2 linked regions of the Azospirillum sp. TSH100 genome follow. The protein of the gene in region 2 binds, or shares a complex with, the protein of the main gene of each other region. Links are inferred from orthologs where the notes say so. Each region holds a gene or a part of one and is shown on either strand. Other genes may lie near its edges.

Evidence for each region. The genes of interacting proteins can lie anywhere in the genome.
Region 1: the proteins of secY (region 2) and secA are in contact, whole or in part, in a crystal structure (PDB 3DIN), measured with the Thermotoga maritima proteins. The link is inferred for Azospirillum sp. TSH100 from one-to-one orthologs. Residues at the interface, in WP_004081795.1 of Thermotoga maritima: Glu108, Gly109, Glu110, Glu111, Ala236, Glu237, Arg238, Arg239, Ile240, Thr241, Ile242, Gln243, Tyr244, Ala245, Arg246, Arg247, Val248, Thr249, Gly250, Arg251, Arg252, Val253, Tyr254, Gly256, Ala257, Ser258, Thr259, Tyr260, Leu261, Pro262; in WP_004082002.1 of Thermotoga maritima: Glu261, Ala262, Arg263, Lys300, Ala301, Arg302, Thr303, Ile304, Ile305, Leu323, Tyr324, Asp325, Pro326, Val329, Ser330, Tyr333, Ile336, Lys340, Phe345, Val349, Glu363, Phe364, Tyr374, Ser375, Gly376, Gly377, Glu393, Ile395, Thr482, Ser483.

The regions. Positions count from the first base shown.
Region 1 is NZ_CP039634.1:1,233,317-1,237,239, forward strand. Bases 667-3,923 are described here. They hold secA (preprotein translocase subunit SecA), read right to left. Parts: upstream 3,603-3,923; coding sequence 867-3,602; downstream 667-866. Other genes in these bases: mscL (large conductance mechanosensitive channel protein MscL), read right to left, coding at 667-764. Also shown: E6C72_RS05850 (EAL domain-containing protein), read right to left, coding at 1-220; more of mscL, read right to left, coding at 327-666. UniProt on the Escherichia coli protein: Required for protein export, interacts with the SecYEG preprotein conducting channel.
Region 2 is NZ_CP039634.1:1,450,378-1,454,672, reverse strand. What follows is about bases 521-3,483. They hold secY (preprotein translocase subunit SecY), read right to left. Parts: upstream 2,691-3,483; coding sequence 1,350-2,690; downstream 521-1,349. Other genes in these bases: rpmD (50S ribosomal protein L30), read right to left, coding at 3,304-3,483; rplO (50S ribosomal protein L15), read right to left, coding at 2,814-3,299; E6C72_RS06975 (adenylate kinase), read right to left, coding at 703-1,350; E6C72_RS06980 (FadR/GntR family transcriptional regulator), read left to right, coding at 521-612. Also shown: more of E6C72_RS06980, read left to right, coding at 1-520; more of rpmD, read right to left, coding at 3,484-3,495; rpsE (30S ribosomal protein S5), read right to left, coding at 3,498-4,067; rplR (50S ribosomal protein L18), read right to left, coding at 4,080-4,295. UniProt on the Escherichia coli protein: The central subunit of the protein translocation channel SecYEG. Consists of two halves formed by TMs 1-5 and 6-10.

The DNA.
Region 1 (3,923 bases), 220 kb from region 2 along the record:
GCGCTGGGGTGTTGATCGCCGCCGCCGGATCGCCGGTCAGAAGCGCCAGCAGCAGGATCGTCAGCATCCGCGAGATCGCGGTCCGCGCGGTGCGGATCGCGGTGCGGATCATCGGGGCGCTCATGGGGGCGCCCCGGCGGGGACGGTCGGGGGACGGCGCGTGGCGGACATGGACATGGCCCTTGCCGAGGTCATGGACAGCGCAGGCGTGTGAGGCCATCACTCCGCCATCGCCAGCTTGCCCAAGAGGGTAACCCGTTCGACGCGCAGCGGCAACGAAGGGTTCTTACGAGCCTGTGACAAGCTCCCGCGTTGATGGAAAATGGTCAGCGGGTACGGTTGATGGGCGGGTGTCCGGCCTGAGCGCGCAGGGCGTCGCGGATTTCCTCCAGCAGCTGTTCCTGCCGCGGCGGGGTCTTGGGCGTTTCCCTGTGCAGGATGTGCAGCCGGTTGACCTGCCGGACGATCAGGAACAGCGCGCCCGAGACGATCAGGAAATTGATGCAGGCGTTGATGAAGCGGCCGTAATTGACGGTGGCCGCCCCCGCCGCCTCGGCCGCCTGGAGCGAGTCGTAATGGCCGCCGGACAGGCTGAGGAAATAGTTTGAGAAGTCGATGCCGCCCATGATCCAGCCGATCGGCGGCATCAGGATGTCCTTGACCAGGGAATTGACGATCCCGGTGAAGGCGGCGCCAATGATGATGCCGACCGCCAGTTCCACGACATTGCCGCGGCTGATGAACTTCTTGAATTCTTCAAGCATGACGTCCCGCTTCTCCGTGGTGATGGATGGGAAACGGGACGGGAAGAGGTTGGTTTCACTGCAAGGGTGGGGACGCCGGCAGGCGTCCCCACTGACCGATCCTTAGGCCATGCGCCCGTGGCAGTGTTTGAACTTCTTGCCCGACCCGCAGGGGCAGGCGGCGTTGCGCGGGGTGTTCTCCATCACCTCGGCCGGCAGGGGCTGGTCCTCCGGCGTGCCGGCGAGCGTGGATGCGCGGACCATGCCGTCCGGCAGGGCTTCGCCATCGCCAGCCCCCATGGCGGCCATCGCCAGCGCCGGGTCCATGCGGCCCTCGTGCATCTCCTGCATCTGGCGGGCGAACAGCTCCTCCTGCGACGGCGCCATGCGGATTTCGACATGCATCAGGATGGTGGTGACCTGCTCGCGCAGGGCCATCAGCATGCTGTCGAACAGCTCGAAGGCCTCGCGCTTGTATTCGTTCAGCGGATCCTTCTGGGCGTAGGCGCGCAGGTTGATGCCCTGGCGCAGATGGTCGAGCTGGAGGAGGTGGTCCTTCCATTCCTGGTCCAGGATCTGGAGCAGGATGCTCTTCTCGACATGCCGCATCGTCTCGGCGCCGTAGGCCTCCTCCTTGTCCGCATATTTGCGGTCGGCGGCCTCGCGCACGCGCTCCTCGATCTCCGGCTCGGCGATGCCCTCTTCCTTGGCCCACTCATGGACCGGCAGATCCATGCCGAGCACGCGGTTGACCGCCTCGTGCAGGCCGTCGATGTCCCACTGCTCGGAGTAGCTGTTGGCCGGAATCGCGGTCGACACCATGTTGGCGATGATCTGGTGGCGCATCTCGCGGATTTCCTCCGCGATGTCCTCGCTCTCCATCACCTCGTGGCGCTGCTCATAGACGACCTTGCGCTGGTCATTCATGACGTTGTCGAACTTCAGCAGGTTCTTGCGGACCTCGAAATGGTGCGCCTCGACCTTCTGCTGCGCCTTTTCCAACGCCTTGTTGATCCAGGGATGGATGATCGCCTCGCCCTCCTTCAGGCCGAGACGCTGGAGCATGCTGTCCATCCGTTCCGACCCGAAGATGCGCATCAGGTCGTCTTCCAGCGACAGGAAGAACTTCGAGGTGCCGGGATCGCCCTGGCGGCCGGAGCGGCCGCGCAGCTGGTTGTCGATGCGGCGGCTCTCGTGCCGCTCGGTGCCGATGACGTAAAGGCCGCCGGCCTGCTTGACCTTCTCGCGCGCCTCGGCGATCTCGGCCTCGATCTGGGCAATGCGGGCGTCGCGCTCCGGACCTTCCGGAACGTCGGCCAGCTCGACCTCGATCCGCATCTGGAGATTGCCGCCGAGCTGGATGTCGGTGCCGCGGCCCGCCATGTTGGTGGCGACCGTCACCGCGCCGGCGCGGCCGGCCTGCGCCACGATGTAGGCTTCCTGCTCGTGGTGGCGGGCGTTCAGGACGTTGTGCGGGATGCCGCGCTTCGTCAGCAGCTCCGACAGCAGTTCCGACTTCTCGATCGAGGTGGTGCCGACCAGCACCGGCTGGCCGCGCTTGCGCGCGTCCTCGATCAGGTCGGTCATAGCGTGGTACTTCTCCGCCGCGGTGCGATAGACCTCGTCGTCATGGTCGATGCGCTTGACCGGGACGTTGGTCGGCATGTCGACCACTTCCAGCCCGTAAATCTCGCCGAACTCAGCCGCTTCGGTCAGGGCGGTGCCGGTCATGCCGGCCAGCTTCGGATAGATGCGGAAATAATTCTGGAAGGTGATGGAGGCCAGCGTCTGGTTCTCGCGCTGGATCGTCACCTTCTCCTTGGCTTCCAGCGCCTGGTGCAGGCCTTCGGAGAAGCGGCGGCCTTCCATCATGCGGCCGGTGAACTCGTCGATGATGACGACCTTGTCGTCCTTGACGATGTAGTCCTTGTCGCGCTGGAACAGCATGTGGGCGCGCAGCGCCTGCTGCGAATGGTGGACCAGCGCCACATTCTGGATGTCGTAGAGACCGCCCGACTTCAGCAGCCCGGCTTCGCTGAGCAGCTGCTCCATATGCTCCTGACCGGCCTCGGTGAAGCTGACGGAGCGGTGCTTCTCGTCCTTCTCGTAATCCTCAGGAACCAGCATCGGGATCAGCCGGTCGACCTGGACATACATCTCCGACGAATCGGTCGACGGGCCGGAGATGATCAGCGGCGTGCGCGCCTCGTCGATCAGGATCGAGTCGACCTCGTCGACGATGGCGAAGTTGAAGGGCCGCTGGACCAGCTCCTCCAGCCGGAACTTCATGTTGTCGCGCAGATAGTCGAAGCCGAACTCGTTGTTCGTGCCGTAGGTGATGTCGGCGGCATAGGCGGCGCGCCGCTCGTCGTCGTCCAGCCCATGGACGATGCAGCCGGTCGACAGCCCGAGGAAGCCGTAGACCCGCGCCATCCAGCCGCTGTCGCGCGAGGCGAGGTAGTCGTTCACGGTGACGACATGGACGCCCTTGCCTTCCAGCGCGTTCAGGTAGACGGCCAGCGTGGCGACCAGGGTCTTGCCTTCGCCGGTGCGCATCTCGGCGATCTTGCCGCTGTGCAGCACCATGCCGCCCATCAGCTGCACGTCGAAATGGCGCTGGCCCAGCACGCGCTTGGCCGCCTCGCGCACGGTGGCGAAGGCATCCGGCAGGATGTCGTCCAGCGTCTCGCCCTTGGCCAGCCGCTCGCGCAGCCAGTCGGTGCGACCCTTCAGCTGGTCGTCCGACAGCGCGGCGACCGACGGCTCCAGCGCGTTGATCTGAGCGACGGTCTTGTGCAGCGCCTTGACCGCGCGCGTGTTGGCGGTGCCGAAAATCTTGCGGGCGAGAGCGCCGAACATGAAAACCTCGGGAGTAAAGCGGAATGTGGGCCAGCCTATCGACGGGTCTCACATAGGACTATGGCAAGGCCCTGTCAACGAGACCGGGCCGGCGGGGGCATCGTTGCGGCATTTGCGCAGGCGGCTGGATGGGGTCTGCCATGACCGTTTGATGAATTCGCGTCCAGAAAGCGCCGTGGCGGTTGGCTGGCGCCGGTGAGGGCTGGTATCCCCTGCGCAGGTGCACAGCTATAGGGCGGTTGCCGCAGCACGGGACAATGGGGACCCTTGCCCCGCGCGGCTCAGCCATGCTTAATCCCCTGCGGAATCGGGCGCGGAGCG
Region 2 (4,295 bases):
TTGCAAAAGCTGAAGACCCAGGGCTTCCTCACCGCCGTCCAGGGCGGCGGCACCCGCGTGGTCTCCTCGGCCGGCGTCATGGACGGCGCCCTCACCGCGATGGTGCGCAGCACCCACCAGAACCTCTGCGACCTCGTGGAAATCCGCATGGCGCTGGAAAGCTGGGCCGCCCGGCGTGCAGCAGAGCGGGCCACGCAGGAGCAGATCGACACCATCGGCCGCATCCTGGCGGCGATGAGCGAGACCAACCGCGACGGTGGACGCGCGGCGGACGACATGGACTTCCACGTCGCCGTCGCCCAGGCTTCCGGCAGCCCGGTCTATCTGCACCTGCTGTCGACCATCCGCGACATCCTCGGCAACATGGTCGAGATGAAGCACACCGAGCCCTTCATGGAAAACCATGAGGCGCTGATGATCGAGCACCACCGTGCCATCCATCAGGCCATCGCCCGGCGCGATCCCGATGCAGCCGCCAGTGCGGTCACCGCGCATCTCGGCTGGATCCTGGCGCGCTACCGCACCATGTCGGAGCATCCCGCCGGCGGGACGAATGGCGGGACGGAAGGCGCGACCGACGCCACGCCCTCCTCCGACAGCGCCGGCGCCTGACCCGCTCGCGCCCTGAATTGTCCGCAAAACGAGAAGGCCGCAGCCTCCCGACGGAGACTGCGGCCTTTACCTTGCGATCGGTGACTGTCCTCAGCTGGCGAGGATCGTCTCGATCTGCTTGGTCACCTCATCGATGTCGGCCATGCCGTCAACCACCTTCAGCACGCCGCGGCCCTGGTAATAGGGCAGGATCGGCGCTGTCTGCTGGTGGTACTGGGCCAGACGGGTCGTCACCGTCTCCGCATTGTCATCGGCGCGCCGCTTGAACTCGGTGCTGCCGCAGACATCGCAGACGCCCTCGACCTTCGGCTTCTCGAAGCTGTCGTGATAGCCCTTGCCGCACTTGGCGCAGGTGTAACGGCCGGTGATGCGCTCAACCAGCACGTCGTCGACCACCCGCATCTCGACCACATGGTCGAGCTTCAGGCCCTTCTCGTCCAGCATCCGATCGAGCGCCTCGGCCTGGGCCACGGTGCGCGGGAACCCGTCGAGGATGAAGCCGTTCTTGACGTCGGGCTTGGAAATGCGCTCGGCGATCATGCTGACCATCAGCTCGTCCGGCATCAGCTTGCCGGCGGCCATGATCTCCTTCGCCTGCTGCCCGAGCGGCCCGCCTTCCGCCACCATGGCGCGGAGCATGTCGCCGGTCGACAACTGCACCAGACCACGAGTGTCTTCCAGACGGCGCGCCTGGGTCCCCTTCCCGGCGCCCGGCGGACCGAGCAGTATGAGGTTCATTACTTTCTCCCCCGAAGCTTCGATTTCTTGATCAATCCCTCATACTGGTGGGCCAGCAGGTGGGAATGAATCTGCGCGACCGTGTCCATCGTGACGGTGACCACGATCAGCAGGCTGGTGCCGCCAAAATAAAACGGAACCGAGTGCTGGGATATCAGGATTTCGGGGAGGAGACAAACCGCCACAAGGTAGGCGGAGCCGATGACCGTCAGCCGCGTCAGCACATAGTCGATGTGGTCGGCGGTGTTCTTGCCCGGACGGATGCCCGGGATGAAGCCGCCATACTTACGCAGGTTGTCGGCCGTCTCCGTCGGGTTGAAGACGATGGCGGTGTAGAAGAAGCAGAAGAACACGATCAGCGAGGCGTAGAGCAGCATATAGAGCGGCGTGCCGTGCGCGACGTAGCGCGACACCGCCTGCAGCCACTCCGGCCCCTCGCCGCCGGCGAAGCCGACCGCGGTCAGCGGCAGCAGCAGCAGCGACGACGCGAAGATCGGCGGGATGACGCCGGCCGTGTTCATCTTCAGCGGCAGGTGCGACGCTTCGCCACCGAACACCCGGTTGCCGACCTGACGCTTCGGGTACTGCACCAGCAGGCGGCGCTGGGCGCGCTCCATGAAGACGATGAAGAACACCACACCGACCGCCATCACCAGCATCAGGATGATGAAGACCGTGGACAACGCGCCCTGCCGGCCGAGTTCCAGCGTGTTGACCAGCGCGCGCGGCAGTTCCGCGACGATGCCGGCGAAGATGATCAGCGAGGTGCCGTTGCCGATGCCGCGCGCGGTGATCTGCTCGCCCAGCCACATCAGGAACATGGTGCCGCCGACCAGCGTGATGACCGTGGCGATGCGGAAGAACAGCCCTGGATCGAGAACCGCCGCACCCGTGGAGCCGCGCATCGCCTCGAGCCCGACCGCGAGGCCGTAAGCCTGGACGGTGGCGAGGACGACGGTGCCGAATCGGGTATACTGGTTCAGTTTCTTGCGCCCCGCCTCGCCTTCCTTCTTCATGGCTTCCATCTGCGGCGACACGGCGGTCAGCAACTGCACGATGATGGACGCCGAGATGTACGGCATGATGTTGAGCGCGAAGATGGTCATGCGGTGGAGCGCACCACCGGCCAGCATGTCGAACATGCCGAGGATGCCGCTGCCCTGCTGCTTGAAAACGTCCTGCAGGATGTGCGGATCAATGCCCGGAATCGGGATGTAGGTGCCCAGCCGATAGACGATCAGGGCCGCCAAGGTGAACCAAATCCGCTTTTTCAGCTCGGTCGCCTTGGAGAAAGCCCCGAAATTGATGTTGGCGGCAAGCTGCTCGGCCGCTGATGCCATGGTCCAATCCCTGTCCCGTAAGCGCGAACGGGGCGGCACTGCATGACGCAGGCCGCCCCTCGCGACTTCGCTTTTTGTAGTGCCCCGAAAGCCCGTACGCAAGCACGGGCTTGTCGCGGAACTTTACTCGGCGGCTTCGGCGGCGGGAGCGGTCAGCGTGACGCTGCCACCCGCCTTCTCGACGGCCTCGATCGCCGACTTGGACGCGCCGGCGACCGTGAAGGACACCTTCGCGGTCAGCTCGCCCTTGCCCAGCAGACGGACACCGTCCTTCTTCACCTTGCCGGTGACGCCGGCGGCGTTGAGCGCCGCGGCATCGATGGTCTCGGCGGCGTTCAGCTTGCCCAGGTCGATGGCCTTCTGGACCATGCCCAGGTTAACCACCGAGTATTCCTTGGCGAAGATGTTCCGGAAACCGCGCTTCGGCAGGCGGCGGTGCAGAGGCATCTGCCCGCCTTCGAAGCCGTTGATCGCCACGCCGGTGCGCGAGGTCTGACCCTTCACGCCGCGGCCAGCGGTCTTGCCCTTGCCCGAACCGATACCGCGACCGACGCGCATGCGCGCCTTGCGGGCACCGGCGTTGTCACGCAGGTCATTCAGCTTGGTCATGATCTCAGCCCTCGTTCTCGACGCGGACCAGGTGCGCGACCTTGGCGATCATGCCCCGCACGGCTGGAGTGTCCTCCAGCTCGCGGGTCCGGTGCAGCTTGTTGAGACCCAGACCGACCAGCGTTTCGCGCTGGTCGTGCTTGCGGCCGATCGGGCTGCCGATCTGGGTCACGACGACGGTCTTCTTCTCCGCCATGATCAGGCCTCCTGTCCGGCGCCGGCCTCACGACGGCCGAGGATGTCGCTCACGCGACGACCACGACGCGCCGCGACCGACCGCGGGCTGGTGACCTGGGTCAGGGCGTCGAAGGTCGCCTTGATCATGTTGTGCGGGTTCGACGTGCCGATCGACTTGGTCACGACGTCAGCGACGCCGAGAGCCTCGAAGATCGCGCGCATCGGACCACCGGCGATGATGCCGGTACCGGCCGGAGCGGCCCGCAGCACGACCTTGCCGGCACCGAAGTGACCGTTGGTGTCGTGATGCAGCGTGCGGCCTTCGCGCAGCGGAACACGGATCATGCCGCGCTTGGCCTGATCGGTCGCCTTGCGGATGGCTTCCGGGACCTCGCGGGCCTTGCCCGAACCGACGCCGACGCGGCCCTTGCCGTCGCCGACGACGACCAGAGCGGCGAAGCCGAAGCGACGACCACCCTTGACCACCTTGGCGACGCGGTTGATGCCGACGAGCTTTTCGATCAGCTCGCTTTCTTCCCGCTCGCGCGGCTGCCGGTCGCGGTTGTCCCGCTCCCCACGTTCACGTGCCATATCCGGGCCTCCTTAGAACGACAGCCCGCCCTCACGGGCGGCGTCGGCCAGGGCCTTGACCCGGCCATGGTAAATGTAACCACCGCGGTCGAACACGACCTCGGTAATCCCAGCGGCCTTGGCGCGCTCGGCGATCAGGCCGCCGATGCGCTTGGCAGCATCGACGTTGCCGCCGTGCTTGAGCTGCTCGCGCAGCTCCTTCTCGAGCGACGAGGCGGACGCGAGCGT